DNA from 3 places in the Wukongibacter baidiensis genome. Region 2 is predicted to be linked to each of the others. Evidence: riboswitches for the same ligand, from Rfam matches in the RefSeq annotation. Region 2 holds a riboswitch; each other region holds the start of a gene.
The links. A riboswitch is a leader RNA that binds a small molecule or an ion and turns the genes downstream of it on or off. The one in region 2 is predicted to bind S-adenosylmethionine.
Positions count from the first base shown of each region.

Region 1: it holds a riboswitch for S-adenosylmethionine, as region 2 does, so the genes downstream of both, R9X47_RS24055 (homocysteine biosynthesis protein) here and R9X47_RS20190 (O-acetylhomoserine aminocarboxypropyltransferase/cysteine synthase family protein) in region 2, are expected to answer to the same signal.
Region 3: it holds a riboswitch for S-adenosylmethionine, as region 2 does, so the genes downstream of both, metK (methionine adenosyltransferase) here and R9X47_RS20190 (O-acetylhomoserine aminocarboxypropyltransferase/cysteine synthase family protein) in region 2, are expected to answer to the same signal.

Region 1 is NZ_CP138202.1:5,336,000-5,343,772, forward strand. It holds gene R9X47_RS24045 (radical SAM protein) at 156-1,217, opposite strand; gene R9X47_RS24050 (EFR1 family ferrodoxin) at 1,357-2,181, opposite strand; SAM riboswitch class I at 2,573-2,677, shown strand; SAM riboswitch class I at 2,849-2,953, shown strand; gene R9X47_RS24055 (homocysteine biosynthesis protein) at 3,053-4,225, shown strand; gene R9X47_RS24060 (NIL domain-containing protein) at 4,229-4,630, shown strand; gene R9X47_RS24065 (UPF0280 family protein) at 4,678-5,400, shown strand; gene metF (methylenetetrahydrofolate reductase [NAD(P)H]) at 5,428-6,324, shown strand; gene R9X47_RS24075 (vitamin B12 dependent-methionine synthase activation domain-containing protein) at 6,308-7,039, shown strand; gene R9X47_RS24080 (homocysteine S-methyltransferase family protein) at 7,011-7,773, shown strand, end outside.
Region 2 is NZ_CP138202.1:4,480,876-4,488,648, reverse strand. It holds gene R9X47_RS20195 (DUF3793 family protein) at 1-490, opposite strand, end outside; SAM riboswitch class I at 808-909, shown strand; SAM riboswitch class I at 998-1,100, shown strand; gene R9X47_RS20190 (O-acetylhomoserine aminocarboxypropyltransferase/cysteine synthase family protein) at 1,237-2,514, shown strand; gene metA (homoserine O-acetyltransferase MetA) at 2,743-3,663, shown strand; gene R9X47_RS20180 (YibE/F family protein) at 3,775-4,875, opposite strand; gene R9X47_RS20175 (aspartate aminotransferase family protein) at 5,010-6,473, opposite strand; gene R9X47_RS20170 (TetR/AcrR family transcriptional regulator) at 6,489-7,091, opposite strand; gene R9X47_RS20165 (xylulokinase) at 7,343-7,773, shown strand, end outside.
Region 3 is NZ_CP138202.1:4,272,650-4,280,422, reverse strand. It holds gene recD2 (SF1B family DNA helicase RecD2) at 1-598, opposite strand, end outside; gene R9X47_RS19255 (DUF378 domain-containing protein) at 813-1,031, shown strand; gene metK (methionine adenosyltransferase) at 1,166-2,353, opposite strand; SAM riboswitch class I at 2,619-2,723, opposite strand; gene R9X47_RS19245 (COG2426 family protein) at 2,992-3,459, opposite strand; gene R9X47_RS19240 (tRNA 2-thiocytidine biosynthesis TtcA family protein) at 3,880-4,605, shown strand; gene R9X47_RS19235 (phosphodiester glycosidase family protein) at 4,607-7,426, shown strand; gene R9X47_RS19230 (hypothetical protein) at 7,592-7,773, opposite strand, start outside.

The DNA.
Region 1 (7,773 bases), 860 kb from region 2:
CAGATTCAATATAATCATTCTAGCAAATTTTAGTATTTATATTCAAGTAGGTATCAAGGGTTTTAATAAAAATACAATCTGGTGAAAAGAAATTGTGATATTTTTATAAGCTTTGAAAATAGCAATACTTTTTAGTCCATAGAAATTGCTTTAAGTTAAGAAATTAACTCATCAATCCATTCTTTATTTTCATATAAAGCACATCCACCTTGTGATTCCTGCAACAAATGATGGTTATCTCTTATCTTTTTTAGCATATTAGATTTTAAAGCATCTATTAAAGATTTTTCTTTCAAATTAACATCAGAAATTGGAGCAAAAGGGCACGCTTCTACATTACCAGTACTACTTATATGCAAGAAACCTCTACCTGCTGCTAAACAACCACCAAAAGCTTCCTCGTCTCCAGGTAAGGGGATAGCCAACATAGAATAATTCTTACTGAGTGTACTTATTTGCATAATTAGATCTTCTTTTTGTTTCTCGGTCAAACATAAACCTTTATCACCATTGCAAGGTACATATTCTATTAAAAATACTGCTCTACAGCCCATTTTTTCTAAATTAGACAAATAAGAATCGTTAATAACTAAATCATAGTTTTTACTTGTTAAGGTTATCGATGTTCCGAATATAATTTTACTGTCATCAAGTTTCTGCATAACCGACATAACATTTCTATACACACCGTTTCCACGTCTCTCATCGGTAGATTCTTCGTCACCTTCTAAGCTAAATGCTATTATCAAGTTCTTAATGTCTTTTAGTTGCCTTGTTACCTTATCATCTATTAATAATCCATTTGAAAACATAACAAATAGAGTATCACTGTACTTTTTAGGAATATCTAGGATATTCTTTTTTACGAGGGGCTCTCCACCAGCTATCATAATAATACTTACTCCTAAATCAATACCTTCTTTGACTATATTATCTATATCATCAATAGTCATCTCATCGTCTTTAACTCTGTTTTGAGCACAAGCATAGCAGCTAGCACAGGATAAGTTACAATCATTAGTAACGCTAATAATCAATATAGGAGGAACAGTAACATCATCACTCGCCAATATTTCTGCCCTTATTTTCTCTTGCTTTTTTAGTTTTACAACAGCCTTTGCATACGACGGTAAATAATTTGTTCTACCTGATAAGAATCTTCTATTTTCTATTAGATTCTTACTCATCGCATTATTAAATAATTTAACCCCATCCATTATATACACCTCACAAAAATTATTAATAGAGCAAATTGCATAATTACAATCCTAAAAAACTTACTACTATATATAGTCTTAAATTCCACAGAGCTATACCATATTTATTATGCAATTTCTTCAATTACTTACTTAGCTTCTAAAGAAATGCATCAGGCTCTTTTCTTTTATCTCTATATTTAACTACATTGTCTACGGATTTAATCAATGCTGGACTCGCAGACTTTATTGCCTTTTTAGGACATGCGTTAGCACAGCCATAACAACCAATACACTTATTTATATCAAATTCTATATTCCCCTTTAATGTAATTGCTTCCGTAGGACAGTGCTTTACACATTTGCCGCATTTAATACATGAATCAGACACAGATAGCTCTTTCCATGAGTTTGGAAGTTTCACTCCTAATCCTGGTAGGGCTGAAATTAGAGCGCATTTAATAGTTGAAAATGCACCTTCATCTGGCCAGTCTATTTTTAGTTTTCTATTAAAACTAAGATCCTTTAGAATTACTACTTTCTTATAGATGTCTTCCCCAAACTTAACCTGTATTCTTTCGTCCTTTGCATCGGGTCTACCTGTTGCGACATTTGATGCAAAAGTGTGTTGACCGATAAATCCTCCACCGGCTACCATTTTAAAGCCTCTTTCTTCCATTGCCTTTTTCATTACAATGAGAGCCTTTCCATAATAACCATTACCACAGGTAACAGTTCCAACAAATGGAGTACCATTTCCATTTAAGGTACCAATGATTTCAGCTGGTAGACCAAATAGTTTAGATGCTGTCGGCATTCCAAGTATCACAAGGTCGTCTTTTGAGAAGTTATATGTTTTTTCTCTGTTTTCTTTTCTTAGCATATCATGCTCTATGATTTCAAGATCCTTCATGCCCTTTGCAATGTTTTGTACTGTCTTTTTTGTTGTACCGCCGGGACTAAAATAAATTAAATGTACTTTCATTTTATCGCCTCTTTCATATAAAATTTTAAAAGATTATCTTAAAAAACACTTCTGAATATCATATAAATTTAGCATTCTAAAGAAATATTAGAGTTACTGAATTCTAATACTTTACTATATTTCTCTCTGCTTTCATTATTTATCATGCTATAGCCTATGATTTCATATTGTTTACTATATCGCGGATTTATATTCCGTGGAATATAAACATAATATCATACACGTTATTATGTGTCAAGGAATATATATATGGTTTTATTAGGTTGTAATTGCCAATGATATTGCCTTGTATTATCTACCTTGAAAGTTGAGAAAAAATTTTGAAAAAAGTGTTGACAATTGTTATTAAGGACAGTATACTTATAATCAATCATAAAAGTGAATAATTAATCTCTTATCAAGAGTGACGGAGGGATCTGGCCCTATGATGTCCGGCAACCGGTACTATATGTACAATGGTGCTAATTCCAGCGGTAGTGATACCGACAGATGAGAACGCTGAGTTTATTAAGCCTTTTCCACTGTTGGAAAAGGCTTTTAATATTTTATATATAAGTTACGAAAAATCTATTACATTCCGAAGATTTAACATCCCCAAAAACGCTGGCTGTCAAATCTCCAGAAAGTAAGATGTTTATCGTATTATATATATCAAAACTAAATATTCTTCTTATCAAGAGTGATGGAGGGAACTGGCCCTATGAAATCCGGCAACCTGTACTCCGTGTACAAAGGTGCTAAATCCAGCGGTAGTGATACCGACAGATGAGAATGCTGTGATTAAAAGCCTTTTCTCTGTCAGAAAAGGCTTTTTTAAATATTTAGAAAATTAGAAAACAAATAATCAATAATTATCTAAGGGGGAATTAATGTGGCAGTGAAAAAATCCTATGAGGAGATTAACGAAAAGATAAGAAATGGTACAGCTGTGGTAGTTACTGCTGAAGAGGTAATCGATATTGTTAAGGAAAAGGGGATAGAAGAGGCTACAAAATATGTGGATGTTGTTACTACAGCAACCTTCGGACCTATGTGTTCTTCGGGAGCTTTTCTTAACTTTGGGCACTCAGATCCGCCAATAAAAATGTCAAAGGTACATTTAAATGGAGTACCTGCGTACTCAGGACTTGCAGCTGTTGATGTATATATAGGAGCAACTGAAGAATCGGAAGATAAAGGAATGGAGTATGGCGGAGCCCATGTTATCTGTGATCTAATAGATGGAAAGAAAGTTCATCTAATGGCAACGGCCCGTGGTACAGATTGCTATCCATGTAAGGAAGTAGAAACATATATCACTAAGGAATCCATCAACGAGGCATACTTATTTAACCCAAGAAACTGTTATCAAAATTATAATGCAGCTATTAATACTTCTGATAGAAGGATATATACCTACATGGGAATATTACAGCCCGATCAAGGAAATATAACATACTCAACGGCAGGTCAACTAAGCCCTCTTTTCAATGACCCGCTATATAGAACTATCGGTATAGGCACAAGAATATTTCTAGGTGGAACCGTTGGATATATATCATGGCAGGGTACACAATTTAACTCCGCATGTAATAGAGACGAGAATGGAGTGCCACTAGGTGGAGCTGGAACATTAGCCGTAATAGGGGATCTTAAGAATATGAGCACGGAATACATTAGACCGGCAGTTTTCGAAAATTATGGTACATCAATATTTGTAGGTATAGGTATTCCTATTCCAATACTTGATGAAGAAATGATGAAGTATGTATCCGTTGAAGACAAAGATCTTCATACAAATATAATTGATTATAGTGTCCCAAGAAGAAGCAAGCCGAGTCTAGGTAGAGTAAGCTATGCAGAGCTTAGAAGCGGCAAAGTAACTGTTGATGGTAAAGAAATCAAAACGGCACCGCTATCAAGTCTTCATAAGGCCCGTAAGATTGCCGATGAGCTGAAGGATTGGATTAGGAAGGGTGATTTCCAAATACAAGAACCGGTGCAGCCATTACCATTAAATAATAAAGTGAATTCCCTTGAAATAGTAGAAGAAGAGGAGGCGTAGGATATGAAAAAATTATTACTATTATCATTCCCAACAAATTTAACGGGTGAACCTATTACATACACCCTTATAAAAAACTATGATTTAAAAATAAATATCCTACGAGCGTCGATAGATTACAATATTGAGGGGTCCTTATTCCTTGAAGTAGAGGGATTAGAAGAAAAAATCGATCTAAGTATAGAATATCTAAAAATTGTAGGTGTAAAGGTTAAAGTAATAAAAACCGCAATAACTATAGATGAAGATAAATGTGTTAACTGTGGAGCATGTACATCGATCTGTGAAGTAGGAGCCCTTACAATGAGCGACGACTGGAAGATAGAATTCCATAAGGATAGATGTCTTGACTGTAAACTATGTATAAAAGCATGTCCAGTTAGGGCCATAGCAAGCATCGTTTAAGTAGGCGTGATGATATAAGACAGAGGTTATTTGGGGATGGTGATTAAATGTACGAAGAAAGATTTTATAGAGAATACATGAAGGCAGACAATTTCATAAATTTCACAGTAATTGATAAGGAATCGGATCTACACATATCCGCCAAAACTAACCTTGTGAAGGAAGCAAAACAATATCTTGAAAAGTATAGAACAGCCATTAAGGACTACGGTGATAATGATACTGAGTTCTATAAAAGTTTAGTACCCTTAGAAGTTTCAAAGGATGCTGATGAAATAGTAAAACATATGGCTGAAGCAGCGAACCATGCTAATGTAGGCCCAATGGCTGCCGTTGCAGGTGCTGTATCACAATACGTGGGCCTCGACCTATTGAATTACACAGATGAAATAATAATCGAAAATGGTGGAGATATATTTATAAAAACAAATAAGAGAAGAAAAATACTAATTTACGCTGGTAATTCTCCATTTTCAGAGAAGATTGCATTATCAATATCTCCAGAAGATACGCCCCTTGGAATATGTACCTCGGCAGGTACGATTGGACATTCCATAAGCTTTGGAAAGGCCGATGCGGTGGTTGTTTTATCAAAGGATACCCTATTGGCAGATGCAACTGCAACGGCTATAGGAAATATCATAAAGGACCCAGATGACATAAATAAAGGAATAGAATACGGAAAGGCCATCGAAGGCATTGAAGGTATTTTAATAATTATAGAAGACAAGATGGGTGCATGGGGAAAGATAGAGTTAGTTAAACCATAAATATTAATTAAAACTGGAGGGATGACTATGTTAATTAGAGATAAATTTAAAAATAAAAGTCCATTAATTTCATTTGAAATTTTTCCACCTAAGAGAGAATATCCTGTAGAAACTATATACAATACAATAGATGCTTTAAATGATATGAAACCTGACTTTATTAGTGTAACCTATGGTGCAGGAGGAAGTACAAAGGATACTACTGTAGATATAGCTTCCTTTATTAAAAATAAATATGACCTATCGGCTTTAGCCCATCTTACATGCCTAACATCTACTAAGAACGAGGTTGAAGAAACATTGAATTCCCTTAAAGCCAAGGGTGTTAGAAATATACTTGCACTTAGAGGAGATTATCCAGACGGAGCTGGACCTGACTATATAGGTCCTGATCATTATAAATATGCAAAGGATTTGATTGCACACATTAAGAAAAACGATGATTTTTGTATAGGTGCAGCATGCTATCCAGAGAAGCACTTAGAATGTGAAAGTCTAGATAAGGACCTACTGTACTTAAAGGAAAAGGTAGATGCAGGAGTAGACTTTCTAGTAACTCAGTTATTTTTCGATAATGAAACCTTCTATAGTTTTAAAGAGAAAACCGACAAACTAGGCATAAATGTACCTATAATAGCAGGGATATTACCGGTACTAGGTAAAAAGCAAGTTGAAAGAATTGTTTCACTATCAGGATGCAGCTTGCCTAAAAAGTTCCTTCGTATATTAGAAAAATACGAGCATAAACCAGAAGCCCTAAAAGAAGCTGGAATCGCCTACGCAATAGAGCAGATTATTGATCTTCTATCTTGGGGAATAGACGGAATCCATGTTTATACAATGAACAGGCCGAAAACAACAAGAAGGATTATTGAAAGCATCACTAATATAAGAGGAGTATTGACTGATGACAAGGCATCTTGAATACAACATGATTAATAAAAAGGATATAGACTTAGTAATTGATAAAAATGAGGTCTTACGTTACCTTGGATATGGCAAGAAAGAAGCCGATGAGATTACCGATGGTATTATAGATGAATGTTTAGAGGAAATATCAGAAATAGCAAGGACCAACTTTGTGTATAATATCTATGAAATCAAAAGAGAAGAAGGAAATATCTACTTTAAAAATTCAAAGTTCAAAATAGAAGGAAAAGATATATATAAGCATTTACAGAATTCAGAAAAATGTGCTATTATGGCTGTAACCTTAGGTAATGAAGTAGATAAAAGGATTAGATATTATAGTAAGGTTAATCTAACCAAGAGTGTAATATTTGATGCCTGTGCTACGGCAGGAATAGAAGCTTTGTGTGACAGAGTAGAATCGGAAGTAAAGAAAATCGCAATAAACAATGGATATAATATTACATCAAGATATAGCCCAGGATATGGAGACCTATCAATAGAGATTCAGCCAAAGATACTAAACCTTTTAGATGCTCAAAAACATATAGGGCTTACCGTTACCGATAGTTATATATTAATTCCTCGAAAATCTGTAACTGCCCTTATAGGTATTGGCGAGGAAGTAAAGGTTGTAAAATTAAGTTGTAAAGACTGTAGATTACATGATAATTGTTTATTTGCAAAGGAAGGGGATAGCTGTGGAAATACAAAAACTGCTAGAAAATAATTTTCTATTCTTTGATGGAGCTATGGGAACTATGCTTCAAAGAGAAGGCTTAAAGGGAGGAGAACTTCCAGAAGGCTATAATGTTCACTCTCCAGAAGTTGTATATAACATTCATAAAAAATATCTTGAGGCCGGGGCAGATATTATAACTACTAATACCTTTGGAGCAAATAGATTCAAGCTGGAAGACTCTCCATACACTGTGGAAGAGGTAATCAAAGAGGCTGTAAAGATAGCTAAAAGGGCAGCTGGAGATAAACTAGTGGCCTTAGATATAGGGGCAACAGGAAAAATGATGGAGCCCTATGGAACATTAAGCTTCAATGATGCTTACGATGTATTTAAAGAGCAAGTAGTAGCCGGTAAAGAAGCAGGAGCAGATATTATATTAATAGAGACAATCTCAGATCTATATGAAGCTAGAGCTGCTATTTTAGCTGCGAAGGAAAATAGTGATTTACCTGTTTTTTGTACACTGACCTTCCAAGAAAACAAACGTACATTAATGGCTACCGATGCCATTACGATGGTTCAAGTGTTAGAAGGCCTTGGAGTAGATGTTTTAGGGGTAAATTGCTCATTAGGACCAAAGCAGCTTCAACCAATAGTTGATGAAATTTTAAAATATGCCACTATTCCTGTAATGATACAGCCAAATGCAGGACTTCCTAAGCTAAGGGATGGAAAGACCGTATATGACTTAACAGCACCGGAATTTGCTGAAGAAATAAAAA
Region 2 (7,773 bases):
CTCCATAAACTCTCCAGCCATTAACCTTAGTAAGCTTTAGTGATGGATGACCAATAAATCCTATAATGTCCTTTAGTGGATATCCTAGAAATACCCCTATCTCATGGGGAATATCTCCAGTAATCATCTTATCTATAATGATTTGCAAGTACTCATCTAAGCCATATTTTGAGGGATATCCCAAATTCTTTAGAAACCTCATATTTCTGTATTCTTGTAAACTTGTATCTAAACTTTTAGGATTATAAAACAATACCTTAATACTCCCACTTTTATTTTTAAACAATCTATATGTAACTCTTTTACATTTTCCCATATGTTTTTCTATGCTATCTATTTTTCTTAACAACTGTTTTTCATGTTTTGGAAAACTTAATAGTTCTGCCGGCTTAGAACCCATAAGTACAGGTCCTAGTATTTCAACAAGCCACCCAATGAAGTCATTATTTCTTTTATAGGCCAATATACAAGAATCAGAACACTTTGCCATAAGACTACCTCCTTTTCCAAATCAATTGATAACGATTATCATTATCACAGTTATATATTACCACATCTTTTTTCTCCTGTAAACAAATATTGTTAATTTTTTTTCACTCTATTTTTTGAGAGCTATATCTAAAAATCTAATTACATAAGGAAAATAGAATCGCCAAAAGTTCAAAGCACAAAGCCAACTAGATATGCTAATCTAATATACTTATAACTTTTTCTGACCCACCTTCCAAATATTTATTAAATAATTTGAATATTTATTATTGACATCTTGCTACAAAACTGATATTATAATATACAATTCAATATCAATACTTATCAAGAGAGACCGAGGGACTGGCCCTACGACGTCCGGCAACCTGAATTTTTATTCAAGGTGCTAAATCCAGCAGGTATTTGCCTGAAAGATAAGATGCTTAGAATTTAGACTTCTTGCAGATTATCTGCAGGAAGTTTTTTTAGTTAAAACATCTTTTCTAAGTTTTACAAAACTCAATATTTACACTTATCAAGAGAGACCGAGGGACTGGCCCTATGACGTCCGGCAACCTGAATTTTTATTCAAGGTGCTAAATCCAGCAGGTTTTTTACCTGAAAGATAAGATGCTTAGAATTTAAACTTCTTGCAGATTATCTGCAGGAAGTTTTTTTAGGTCATTTCTCGAAGAGAAACCTGACCAAAGCGAAGGGGTTCGATGCCCCTAGGTATTCAAAATAGAAATCAAAATAGGAGGAATTCAAATGTCAAAAAAACTAAACTTTGAAACTATTCAACTACACGGAGGGTATGAGCCTGATTCAAATACAAAGTCAAGGGCCGTACCAATTTACCAAACAACATCCTACGTATTTGATACACCTGAGGAGGCAGCAGATTTATTTGCATTGAAAAAGGCTGGAAATATCTATACCCGTATTACAAATCCAACTACAGATGTTCTTGAAAAAAGAATAGCTTTACTTGAGGGTGGAATAGGAGCAGTTGCAACCTCTTCTGGAATGGCTGCAATAAGTTATGCAATATTGAATATTGCATCATCTGGTGATGAAATAGTTGCTGCTTCTACCTTGTATGGAGGAACATATCAATTATTTGCAAATACCTTTAAGGATTTTGGTATAAAAGTAAACTTTATAAACCCAGATGATCCTTCAAATATCGAAAAAGCTATTAACGATAAAACTAAAGCAGTATATATTGAAACCATCGGGAACCCTGGAATAAATATATGTGATATTGAAAAAATCTCTGAGATAGCCCATGCAAATGATGTTCCTTTAATAGTCGATAATACCTTCGCAACTCCTTATTTATGCAAACCCTTTGAGTTTGGAGCAGATATCGTAGTATACTCAGCAACAAAATATATAGGCGGTAACGGAACCTCTATAGGTGGCTTGGTTATAGACTCCGGTAATTTCAATTGGGATAATGGCAAATTTCCAAAGCTTGTAGAGCCAGATAAAAGTTACAATGGAGTTTCCTATACTGAAGCATTTAAAGAAGCTGCATATATCGCTAGATTAAGAGTTGTTCTTCTAAGGGATTTAGGAGCTTGTATTTCTCCATTTAACTCATTCCTTCTTACTCTTGGTCTTGAAACTCTATCCCTAAGGGTAGAAAGACATATTGAAAATGCAAAAAAAATTGCTGAGTTTCTAAATGGGCATGAAAAAATTGACTGGGTTAACTATCCAGGCCTAGAAGATAACAAATATCATGAAATCTCTAAAAAATACCTTCCAAATGGAACAGGTGCCATTTTTACCTTTGGAGTAAAGGGAGGATACGAAGGAGGAAAGAAATTAATAAGCGCTCTAGAAATATTCTCTCATTTGGCCAATGTTGGTGATGCTAAATCCTTGATTATTCATCCTGCTTCCACTACTCATCAACAGCTTAGCGAAGAGCAGCAGAGGCAAAGTGGAGTTTCCCCCGAATTGATTAGGGTTTCAATAGGCATTGAAAATGCTGATGATTTAATAAATGATCTATCAAACGCACTTGAAAGAATATAAAATAAAGTCCTTAGTTTGGAGATTCAAGTAAAACTATTAATCTAACATGTTGTGAATAGAAGTCTGGTATTTCAACTGACTAAGGGATATGGATATTTCCTTTTAGTAATTTCAATGAATCAGTTTTCTCCTTTGAAGCATATAAAGAAACAGGTTCATTGCATGAACGAAAAGGAAATATCCATATCCCCGCCCGAGGAACTAGCTAAACGAGAAAGGAGAATTACTATGCCAATAGTTATACCTCAAAACCTTCCAGCCTTTGATGTATTGTCAAATGAAAATATCTTTGTTATGAACGAAAACCGTGCCATTCATCAAGATATCAGAGCATTAAAGATTGTTGTATTAAACTTAATGCCTACTAAAATAGAAACCGAGACTCAACTTCTCCGTCTACTAGGAAATGTTCCTCTGCAAATAGAGGTAGTATTCATCCATACCGAGTCCTATGAATCGAAGAATGTATCCAAGGATCATTTAAGTACCTTTTATAAGCATTTCAGTGATATTAAGGATCAAGAATTTGATGGCATGATAATAACTGGAGCTCCAGTTGAGCTCCTCCCCTTTGAAGAAGTTGCATATTGGAGTGAACTAAAGGAAATCATGGACTTTTCGATATCCAACGTTACATCTACCCTACATATTTGCTGGGGATCTCAGGCAGGTCTATATCACCATTACGGAGTTCCTAAGTATGTAGTTGATAAAAAGATTTCGGGAGTATTTCCTCATACTATCAATAACAATAAATTGAATCTCCTAAGAGGCTTTGATGATGTTTTCTATGTACCTCATTCACGATATACTGAAGTACGAAGAGAGGATATAGAAAAGGTTCCTGAGCTTGAAATTTTATCTGAGTCTAGCGATTCAGGAGTATATATTGTCGCTTCAAGGGATAGGAAACAAATATTTATAAGTGGGCATCCCGAATACGATGTTAATACCCTAAAAAATGAGTATTTGAGAGACATTTCTAAAGGAATTGATATAGAAGTTCCTAATAATTATTTTAAAAATGACGATCCAACAGCTGAGCCAGTTTCAAAATGGAGGAGTCATGCTAGTCTACTCTTTTCTAATTGGATTAATTATTATGTATATCAAAAAACCCCTTATATATTAAAGGGGCATTTAGAATAATCAGTATATCTATAAGCAACTTTGAGGTTCAATAAATCTCAAATACTAATGTTTTTATCTATAGGAGGGATATCTTATAAAGTATTCATCTTGTAAGATATCCCCTTCACATTATCTCCTATAATTATACATTCTTTTTCTAGATCTTATATTAGGAGCCATCATGCTTGCTACTAGTGAAGTAAGGGGGATTGTTGAAACTAGTCCAATACTTCCACATAATGATCTAATTATCTCAGTTGATAAAATCTCCATGCTTACTAGTCTACCCAATGGCATTTTCATGAAGTGAAATACTAATAGTATAGGCATAGCTCCTCCAACATAGGCTAAGATAAGGGTATTTACCATGGTTGCCATTATATCTCTACCTACCTTTAATCCTGAAGCAATTAGCCCTGCAAAGGTCATATTTGGATTCTGATCTTTGAGTTCAAAAATTACAGAGGTTATCGACATACTTACATCCATTACTACCCCTATGGCTCCTATTAGTACCCCACTCAGATAGAGCCCTCTGTAGTCTATAACTGTATTCATATATGTTATTAAAAAGTTTACCTCTTCACTAGCCAGTCCAGTTATTGAACATAGATCCGTAAATACCTTCGCCAAAATCCCAGCAATAATTGTTCCTCCTACGGTTCCGATTATCGCTACAAGGCTCTTTCTAGTAAATCCAGATATAAGAATAAAACTAATTAATATAATTATTATTGTACTTATTATTGCAACCATCATTGGATTGTGTCCATCAACAATCAAAGGTATCATGATTTTTACAATTACTAAGCCCGATATACCTAATGAGGTTACAGAAAGTATTCCCTTTATTCCACCGAAGATAATTATCACTACTAGAAATATAATTCCTAGTAACTTAAGGTGGTCTTCTCTAGATACATTAATAATATTTCCTTTTATTCTTCCATTCTGACCCGTACTTAACTTTATAAGAACCCGGCTTCCCTTTCTGAGTTCATAGCTATTTGATGAATATTCCACCGGTATATATTCTATATTTATACCCTTTCCTTTGTATTCACCCTCAAGTATCTTAACCTTTACAGATTTTGTTGTTACCCCTGACCTTGAGTATTCTTCTATCTTTAATACTTCAGCCTTTAATATATCTCCATTATTCTCTTCAGCATAGGCACCGCTTCCTAGAAATAGGAAAATTAAAATTAATAATACAATCCTTCTTCCCATGTTTGTCCCTCCTATTCATAATAATTATTATGAATAGGCTTATACAAATAGACCAAAACTTTTTAATAGAAAAAATAGGGATGTCTTAGAATGATTAATTCTGAGGCAATCCCTTTTCCATTTTCATATTTTATTTATGAAGTCTTTACACCATCAATATTTCTAAACACATTCTCAAATTTGTTTAATGCATCATCAATAACTTCATCGGTATCGGATAGGCTAGTATACAACCTGCTCCCAGCTAAGGTTACTATTCCCTCAGCCAAATAAGCTGCTCCCATTTCCTCCATCATATGCTTACGCTTCTTTACCTCTCCTAGGGCGCTTAATATATTAATTCCCAATTTAACAAACATAGCTGCTCCTGTCTCTAAATGACATATTGAGCCCTGATTATAGGCTACAAATGGAAGGTTATACTTATCGATAAGATAATTTAATCCATTTGTTAATCTGTCTCCGGCTTCACCTGCTTTTTCACATGCATTAGTCTTTTCAATCTCTAAAATTGTGTAGTACCCCGCTATACAGCTTAATGGATTTGCCGCTAGGGTTCCACCAACATAGGCTCTTTTTTTACCACTCTCAAGACCTGCCGCAAGATGATCAATTAAATCCTTTCTACCTCCGATACCACCTGCTGCTGGATATCCCCCTGCTATTACCTTGCCAAAGATAGTCAGATCAGGCTTAACATCAAAATATCCTTGGGCGCTGCCAAGACCTATCCTAAATCCTGTGACAACCTCATCAAATATTAAGATGGTATCAAAGTCATCACAAAGCCTTCTTACTTCTTTGTTATACTCCTCATATATTGGCCTCGTACCACTTTCTGGACCTACTGGTTCCACTATTACACAGGCGGTTCCACCCCTTAACTTATTCTTCTTAAGCTGTTTTCTAAGGGCTTCTATATCATTTGGTTTTACTTCTTGGGTATGCTTACTACATTCTCTTGGTATACCATGGGCTTCAAATCTACCTGTCCCTGGAATCTTTAGTCCATAGACCATCTGATCGCTCCATCCATGATATGCTCCACCGATTTTCACTACCTTTTTCTTCCCCGTAGCAAGCCTTGCTATTCGAATGGCAGCCATAACAGACTCTGTACCACTTCCAAGCATACGAAATTTTTCTACTGCTGGCATATGCTTGTTTATCAGTTTAGCTATTTTAAGCTCATATTCATGAAAAAGTCCTGTAACTGGACCGCAGTGATTAAGTAGCTTAATAACCTCTTTCCTAACGGGTTCATAATTACTTCCTAGTATTGTAGGGCCCCCAGCTTGAAGGAAGTCTATATATTTATTTCCATCGGCGTCCCATAGATAAGCTCCCTCTGCTCTATCAATAACTATAGGAAATGGATAGTTGAATGCAAGGTTATGCTGAACCCCCCCAGGTATATATTCCTTGGCTTCTGTAATCATTTTTTTAGAGTTTCCACATTTGTTTTCAAAGTAGTCAAGATACCTCTGCATTGCGTCTCTTTTAATTGGCCTTATGGGTTGCTTAATTAATTCTTCAAGTCTTCTGTAGATTTCATCTGTATCATGCCATCTTGAAACTGCATAACCTTCTTTTCCCATAATCTACTCCCCTTTTTAATTGCCCTTTGCAATACCCTTAAATATCATATCTAAGATGCCTTCTAATTCAGAAGTTGACCCAGCCTCGCATCCCTCCTCAAACCATTTAAAAATTACTCCATAGTAACAACCAAGAAAGGTTGTTACAACATATTCCTTTGAAAAGTCACTGCTTATATCACCCTTCTCTTGACCTTCATTTACTAACTCTTCTAAAACCTTTCTAATTTTAAGAAAGGGAGACCCAGATTCCTTACTGTTTATTATGGTTGTAAAAACAACTCTTCCCGTTAAATGCAAATATGGAATTGCATCCTCTAATAATCTAATTAATATCCTCTTTATTTTTTCAACAGGTTTATTTGAGGCAAAGCCTTCTTCCTCTATCATTTCAAATATATCCGCTATCTCATCCTCTGCAATCCCTTTTAACAGACTCTCCTTATTAGTAAAATGTTTGAAAAAAGTACTCTTTGATACATCTGCCAACTCGGTAATTTCTTCAATCGATGTATTATCATAACCATTTTTCTCAAATAGTCGTCTAGCTGATCTAAGGAGACTTGCATTTGTTTTCATCTTTTTACGTTCTCTTCTAGAAATGTTAGACTTATTCAACCTTATCCTCCTCTAATTACTCCATTTACAATAATTGTATATTAGTGTATTTTTATTGTCAAGTTCATATACAAACTTGAATATATTAGTACACTGTAGTATACTAATATCAAAGTAATATTGTTCCAAATTATAACAATAATTACAATTCTATTATAGTATTTACTATCTATCACACTTCTTGCACAAATCATACCTTAATAACTATATATTAGCGATAATCATTTATATCATAAAAGGGGGGATTGGCCATGGGTATGAAGTACATAATTGCCCATGATGTAGGTACAAGTAGCAACAAGGCAGTTTTAGTAGATATAAATGGTGAGGTTCATGCCACTGCATCTGTCTCATATCCTCTACATTTTCCCCATCCAAACTGGGTAGAGCAAGATCCAGATGATTATTGGAATGCAATCATAAAGACAACTAACGATATAATGAAAAAATCTAATGTCTGTCCCGAGAATATAGCTGGAATAATATATACAACCCAAGCACTGGGAATAATTCCAATCGACAAAGAAGGAAATCCCCTCAGGAAAAACATTTCTTGGGTAGATGGCCGTGCTGAAAAGCAAGCTAAAAAGATAATGAAAAAACTCGGTGGAGAAAAAATATTCGAAAAAATTGTTGGTATTAAATTAATGGGCAAGGATGTAATTCCAAAGCTTCTTTGGAT
Region 3 (7,773 bases), 210 kb from region 2:
TTTTAGCAATTGTATCGGCCATTTTAAAACCTATTCCAGAAATATCATCGGCTAATCTATAGGGGTTTTCCCTTAGGTTTTCTATGGTTTTATCTCCATATTTCTTAAATATCTTAACTGCATAGGCTGTTGATACACCGAACTGTCCTAAAAAAACCATAACTTCCTTAATCTCTCTCTGCTCCTCAAAGGCTTCAGCAATATCCTTAGCCTTCTTATCGCCTATACCATTTACTTCGGTCAGCCTATCAGGATGATATTGAATAATATCTAATGCATCTTTCCCAAACCTTTCTACTATACGCTCGGCCATCTTTTCCCCAATTCCCTTGAGCAAACCCGATGAAAGATAGCTTTTAATTCCCTCTAGAGTTTCCGGTGGAATTTGCTTGCTATTTACTACCTGCAATTGTTCACCATATATAGGATGAACTGTAATACTTCCGCTAAAAGACATAGTCTCGCCAACATTTATAATAGGTATATATCCTACCACTACTACATCTTCTTTCCCTGTATCTATACTAGCTACTACATAGCCATTATCTTCATTTCTAAATATAATTTCCTTCACAACACCGTTAATTTCCATAGACATAAAATCACCACATAATATTAGATAGTATTTTGCTCTTACTCCCTATTATAACATAATTAGGAATTCGAACTATCAAGGTTGCATTTTTTACATTTTTTTCTTGTTTTAGCATATTTATATATGTTTTTTTATTTTTGAAATTGGAATAATAATACTTGAAACAAGTTAAGGGATGAATATTTATTTAAATATCCCTAAAAAGGAGAGATAAGTTATGGATAGAGTAGCTCTTGTACTAGTAATAATAGGAGCTCTTAACTGGCTATTAGTGGGTCTCTTTGGTTATGACCTAGTAGCCGCATTATTAGGAGGTTCCGGAGCTATATCAGCAGGTCAAGCATCAGGAATAAGTCGAATTGTATATGGTGTTGTTGGTATAGCAGGCGCATATGCAATAAGCTTCCTCTTTAAAAACAGGGAAGTAAGAGACTAATATTTAGCTTAAAAGTATCAATCAAAACATAGTGTCATAATTTTAGATAATCAATTTGATATTGTCAAGCAATAAGAAAGACGGCATCCTTGCCGTCTTTCTTAATCTTTAGGCTCTTAACAAAGGGCCGATTATTATTCTCCAAGTCCTTCTTTTCTAAGTATTTCAGCTTTATCAGTCTTTTCCCATGGTAAATCTATGTCTGTTCTTCCAAAGTGTCCATATGCAGCTGTTTGTCTATATATAGGTCTTCTTAAATCTAAATCCTTTATAATAGCAGCTGGTCTTAAATCAAAGTGCTTCTTAACAAGCTCAACTAATTTTTCTTCAGATACCTTTCCAGTTCCGAAAGTTTCAACTAATATAGAAACTGGCTGAGCAACACCGATAGCGTAAGCAAGCTCTAATTCACATTTATCAGCAAGACCTGCAGCAACAATATTTTTTGCAACGTATCTTGCAGCATAAGCAGCTGATCTATCAACCTTAGTTGGATCTTTTCCTGAGAAAGCTCCACCACCGTGTCTAGAGTATCCTCCGTAAGTATCAACAATAATCTTTCTTCCTGTTAATCCTGCATCACCTTGAGGTCCACCTATAACAAATCTACCAGTAGGATTGATTAAGTATCTTGTGTTTTCATCTAATAATTCATGTGGTACTATTTTATTTACTACATTTTCGATCAAGTCTTTTTCTATTTGCTCACGACTAACCTCTGGTCCATGTTGAGTAGATATAACGATAGTATCAACTCTAACAGGCTTATTGTCCTGATATTCTACTGTAACCTGAGTTTTACCATCTGGACGAAGATACTTTAAAGTTCCATTTTTTCTTACTTCTGAAAGTCTTCTAGCAAGCTTATGGGAAAGAGCGATTGGTAGAGGCATTAATTCTGGAGTTTCATTACAAGCAAAACCAAACATAATCCCTTGGTCTCCAGCACCGATAGCTTCAATCTCATCATTCATTTCACCAGCTTTGCTCTCTAATGCTTCATCTACTCCCATAGCTATATCAGGAGACTGCTCATCTATAGAAGTAAGTACTGCACAAGTATCAGAGTCAAATCCATATTTAGCTCTAGTGTATCCAATCTCTTCAATAGTTTTTCTTACGATCTTTGGTATATCTACATAACAAGTAGTAGAAATTTCACCAGCCACTAATACTAATCCTGTTGTAACAGAAGTTTCGCATGCTACACGGGCATTAGGGTCCTTTGCAAATATAGCATCTAGGATTGAATCTGAAACTTGGTCACAAATCTTATCTGGATGCCCTTCTGTAACAGATTCTGATGTAAATAATCTTTTCAATTCCTTTTCCTCCTTGTGTATAGAGTTCTTAGTAAAACTCAATTTATACACACACAAATACTCAGCATTTTTAGGAGTTTTTAGGATGTATAAATCAATAGCTTTACTTGAATCTCTGTTTAATTCATATTAAAATAATTTTTTGTTGTTATTTGAATATTTTTATCAAGATAATATTACTTTTTTAGTATGCCCTCAATTAATCATTTTACATATAATGGGCACTAAAAAACCTCTTCCGCAAGAAGAGGTTTTAATCACAGATTCCTCATCTTCCAGAATATCATATTCCGTAGGACTTAGCACCGTATACATTGTACCGGTTGCTGGACTTCATAGGGCCTATTCCCTCCGTCGCTCTTGATAAGGTGAAGCAAGTTATTCAATTTGACATAAAAATAGTACCATATATATATATTCTAGTCAACATATTTCTACAAAAATATTTTTATATTACTATTTTTTTTGTTATTTGAGCAAATTGCATAATTACCATCTAAAAAAATTTTCTACTATATATAGTCTTAAACTCCCTAGAGCTTTACCTCATTTATTATGCAATTCTGCCAAGTTAGAATTATGCAGTTTCCTCACTTAAGTACTATCTATTCAAAACCTACAGGCTTAAACTTACTCATCTACATATTTCTAGCTGCAAAATAGCTTAAAAATGTTATTATAGATGCCGCTATAGTATTCCCCATGAGTATTGCAAAAAATGCATGCTTGATTCTAAGATTAAATAAAGCTGCAGCTACAGACCCAGTCCAGACACCAGTTGATGGTAACGGTATGGCAACAAAAAGAACTAATCCAAATATACTATATTTCTTTATGTTTCTAGCCTTTCTCTCTACTCTTTTGATAAGCCATTTTTCAAATTTCTCTATCATCAAAATGTTTCTCAAACTAGCGAAAAAAGGTTTTAAAAAGAATAGCAAAAAAGGTACAGGAATCATACTACCTCCTATGCATAATAAAGCTGCATGTAAAGGATTCATCCCCCTCGATATAGCATAGGGAATGGCCCCCCTTAATTCTATTATTGGAAGACTGGAAATCACTAGTATTTTCAATTCTCCCGACAGAAAATCCCATAGGTTCACCTTTTATCACCCACTATATATAGACCTGTGTTTGTATAATTGACATTTTATACAAAGTTATTACATTAAATAGTGCACTTTTTTATCTGTTCGATTTATAACTTCTATATAGTTAACATATAACCCCTAAAGATAAGACCTTCCAACATCTATAGAATATCATAACGAGTAGATCTGTGCTACTTTATATAGTTTAAATTCCCATCTCAAGAAATACATATTGTAACACATATTTAATTATTTTTTAATTATGTTAAGCTTTGTTATTAAAGTATAATTATTGTATGGAAAACTAATAGAAGCTTTGCTGATAACAATAAACAATTAGCTATCAAAATAACATGTACAATATTATTTCTTATTCTCACAAAATAAGTTTTATGACTAAATTTTTATACATTACATAAATGAGGGATTAGATTGAGAAAAATTTTAGGCTGCATTAAGAAGGCCGTTATAGACTTTGATATGATTCAGGATGGAGATGTTATAGGTGTTGGAGTTTCTGGAGGGAAGGATAGTGTTGCACTCTTATATGCCCTTAAGCTTTTCCAGAACTTTTCACCGGTGAAGTATGATCTCAAAGCCCTTACATTAACACTTGGCTTTGAAAATTTTGATCTAACTCCTATTAAAAAGATGTGTGATGAACTAAATATAGAATACATAATAAAACCTACAGAAATCGGAAGGATAGTATTCGAAGAGAGAAAGGAGAAAAATCCCTGTTCTCTGTGCTCTAGATTTAAAAGGGCTGCCCTTCATAGCCTTTGTAAGGAAAATTCAGTAACTAAATTGGCCCTTGGTCATCATATGGATGATGCAATTGAGACTTTGTTTCTAAGTATGTTTTATGAGGGTAGAATTCACACATTTAACCCCGTGACCTATCTTAGTAGGAAGGATCTTACAATGATAAGACCTCTGATTTATGCTGAAGAAAAAGAAATAATAAAGGCAGTCAGAAGACATAATCTACCTGAAGTAAAGAGTCTCTGCCCTGCTGATGGCAATACCAAAAGGGAATACATGAAGCAATCCCTTATGAAATTTTATAAAGATATACCCCATGCAAAGCAAAATCTATTGAACGCATTAAAGAACAAAAAACAGTTAAATATCTGGGAAATAAAGGAGGATAAATAAGTTGAACTTGAAAAAGAGCCTTATTAAACTATTGACTACAGCTTTGATTTTTAATACCGTTATTACCTTTTCCTTTGCTGACTTTGTTGAGATCCATGAAGAAAGATCCTCAGAAAATATATCTAGGGGTGTAGTTTACGAAAAAATATCAAGGTTTACCAATAGAGGTTGGTTAAATATGAATATCCTCAGAATTGACCTTGATGATAAATATACTTCTTTAGATGTAATAACAAGTGAAACTGGAATGTCAGGCAGAGATGCTTTAACGGGTCTTGCTTCTAAGAATAAATCTGCTAGTAGGATTATAGGAGCTGTTAATGGAGATTTTTACGATACAAAAGAGTTTTCAACAATTGGCCCCATAGTTAGGGATGGCGACCTTGTTACATCATCCAAAAACAGTCCTGACTTTGCTACCTTTAATATAGATAATGATGGCAAAGCCTTTATAGATTATTGGGCTGGAAATACTCAAAAACTTATGAATTTAGATAATGATTACATATTAGATATTAACCATAAGAATAAATCTTATGTTAATAACGGTGTTATTCTCTTAGATAAATCATGGGGAAAACTTTCCTTTGGTAAAGAGAAACATGAAAACATAGTAGAGCTGATTATTATTAAAGATAAGATAAAGGAAATTCGAGATAATCTTGAGGCCATAGAGATTCCTGAAGATGGATATATTATAGCCGCTGCCGGTACCACAAAGGAGCATATACTGAATAACTTTTCAGTTGGTGATAGGGTTTTAGTAGATGTTTCAAGTACACCTGACTTCAAAGAACTTGCATTAGCTATGGGTGGAGGAGCTGAAATACTAAAAGATGGAAGCATTCCCGATGAATTCTCCCTTAACATTTCTGGAAGTCATCCAAGAACTGCCATCGGTATTAGCCAAGATAAAAAAGAGGTTATCATGGTAACAATTGATGGCCGAAATGCATCTTATCCCGGTGTAACGCAAAAAGAACTAGCCGAAATTCTTCTTGAGCTTGGAGCTTATAATGGAATCAATCTTGATGGTGGTGGTTCCACAGAAATGATTGTAAAATCTTCAGGTGACATGGAGCTAGATATAGTAAATCATCCCTCTGGTGGTTATGAACGACGTATTATGAATGGTCTTGCCGTTCTAAACAATGGTCCAGAATCCTCACTAAAGGGCATAAAACTAGATACCTCCGATAATAATATTTTTATTGATACGTCAAGGGAACTTTTTATAAAGGGATACGATAAAAATTATAATCCTGTTGAAATAGATCCAACTGAAGCTGAATGGAGTATTGAAGGAATAGAAGGAAGGTTTGTTGAGAATAAATTTATTCCTCAGAGTGTCGGAAAGGGAACTATAACAGCATCCTATAGAGGAAAAACTGCTTCTATTGAAGTAAAAGCTCTTGATAATCCAATAGAACTAAAAATATCTCCATCGAAGATATATGTAGAGTCTGGAAAGCAAGTACCTATATCCGTAATCGCTACTAACGATGAAGGATATGAAGCAAGAATAGACTCAAGTGCTTTAATTTGGTCAATTCCAGACAATATGGGGAAAATAAAAGATAACACATTTATAAGTACCGATAAAGTGAGCAACGATCTAATAAAGGCATCTTTCTATGATCTTAATGCTTATATACATGTTTCAACTGGTCTTTTGAGTACTGTTTTAGAAGACTTTGAGAGCTTGAATGGGAGCTTCCTGCCTTATCCTAATGAAGTTGCAGGAGACCTTGAATTATCATCTAAAGAGAAGTCCGGTGACTCTTCTGTTAAATTAAGCTATGATTTCAGCAATGCAAATGATACTAAGGCTGCCTATATTGTCTTTGATAATGATGGTATCCCTATGGAAGAGAGACCTGAAAAGCTAGGAATGTGGGTATATGGTAACAAGGGAAATAGTCATTGGCTTAGAGGAAAGCTAACGGATTCAAATGGAAATTCCTTCAGTCTGACTTTTGAAAGATATGTTGACTGGGAAGGGTGGAAGTTTGTAGAGGCATCTGTTCCTTCTGGAGCTGTAGCGCCTTTAAAACTAGAAAGATTGTATTTGGTTGAAATAGAGCCTGGCTACAAAGACTCTGGATATATTTACATCGACGATTTGACAGCCTTCTATAAATCAAAGATCAATAAGGAAATTCCAAAGGATACTGTTGTTTACTCTGATACAAGAAATGTTTCTGTGGATCTAAAAAATGAAAATTCCTTTAGATTTTTAGCCCACGGTGGAATCTCAGATATGGATACATTGTTAGACAACCTTGTTGTAAATAAACTTTCCAATGTTTCCAATGATGTGGACTTAAGTCTATTTACAAATCAACTGGATGATAAATTGAAAGAAAAGTTATCAAAGGATTATATGGTTGTGGCTTCTGGCTATTCCCATACTAAATTTAAGAATAGCTCATTTATAAAGCTTAATAACAATAACAATGGTAGTATCAGAGCAACTGACTACAATCAATGGACTTGGTTACTTAATACACTTAAAACAATAGACTCCGACAGCCTTTTTGTTACATTGCCAAAGCCTTTAAGCTTCAAAGATAAGCTTGAAGAAAAACTATTCCTTGATACCCTTAAAAACCTCAAGGAAGACAAAAATATAGATGTTTGGATATTTACGGGTGGAAACGATAAGAATTTTGAAGTTGAAGCTACCGATGGTATAAGGATAGTCAAATTAAAAACCTATCCTACTCACAACAAATTCGATTATAAGCAGCTTAAATACATGATATTTACAGTAAACGATGGTCATGTAACCTATGAGATAAAGGATATGTATGAGAAATAGCGGCTAGCTACTAGCTCTAATTTAAGTCAATTCTATTAGGTCTACAAAAATTTATTAGCTAAAAATTTCTGGGAACGGTTAAACCGTTCCCTTAGTTATTTCCTATAACTCTTCTCTTTTTAATCTTTTCCTAGCAGCTAGCAGCAAGTAGCTAGAAGCTCATCCCTACTTCACCATTTCATTCAAGATCATTAATTGCTCATCAAATAGATTTTCGCTTAACAGCGTATAAATCATTTCTTCCTTTTTTTCTCTAGAAATTTTTAAAAGCTTCTTAAGTTTATCAGTATTATACTTGCCCATGCTCTCTAATATGTACCTTATCTCTTCCTTCTCAAATATTTCTA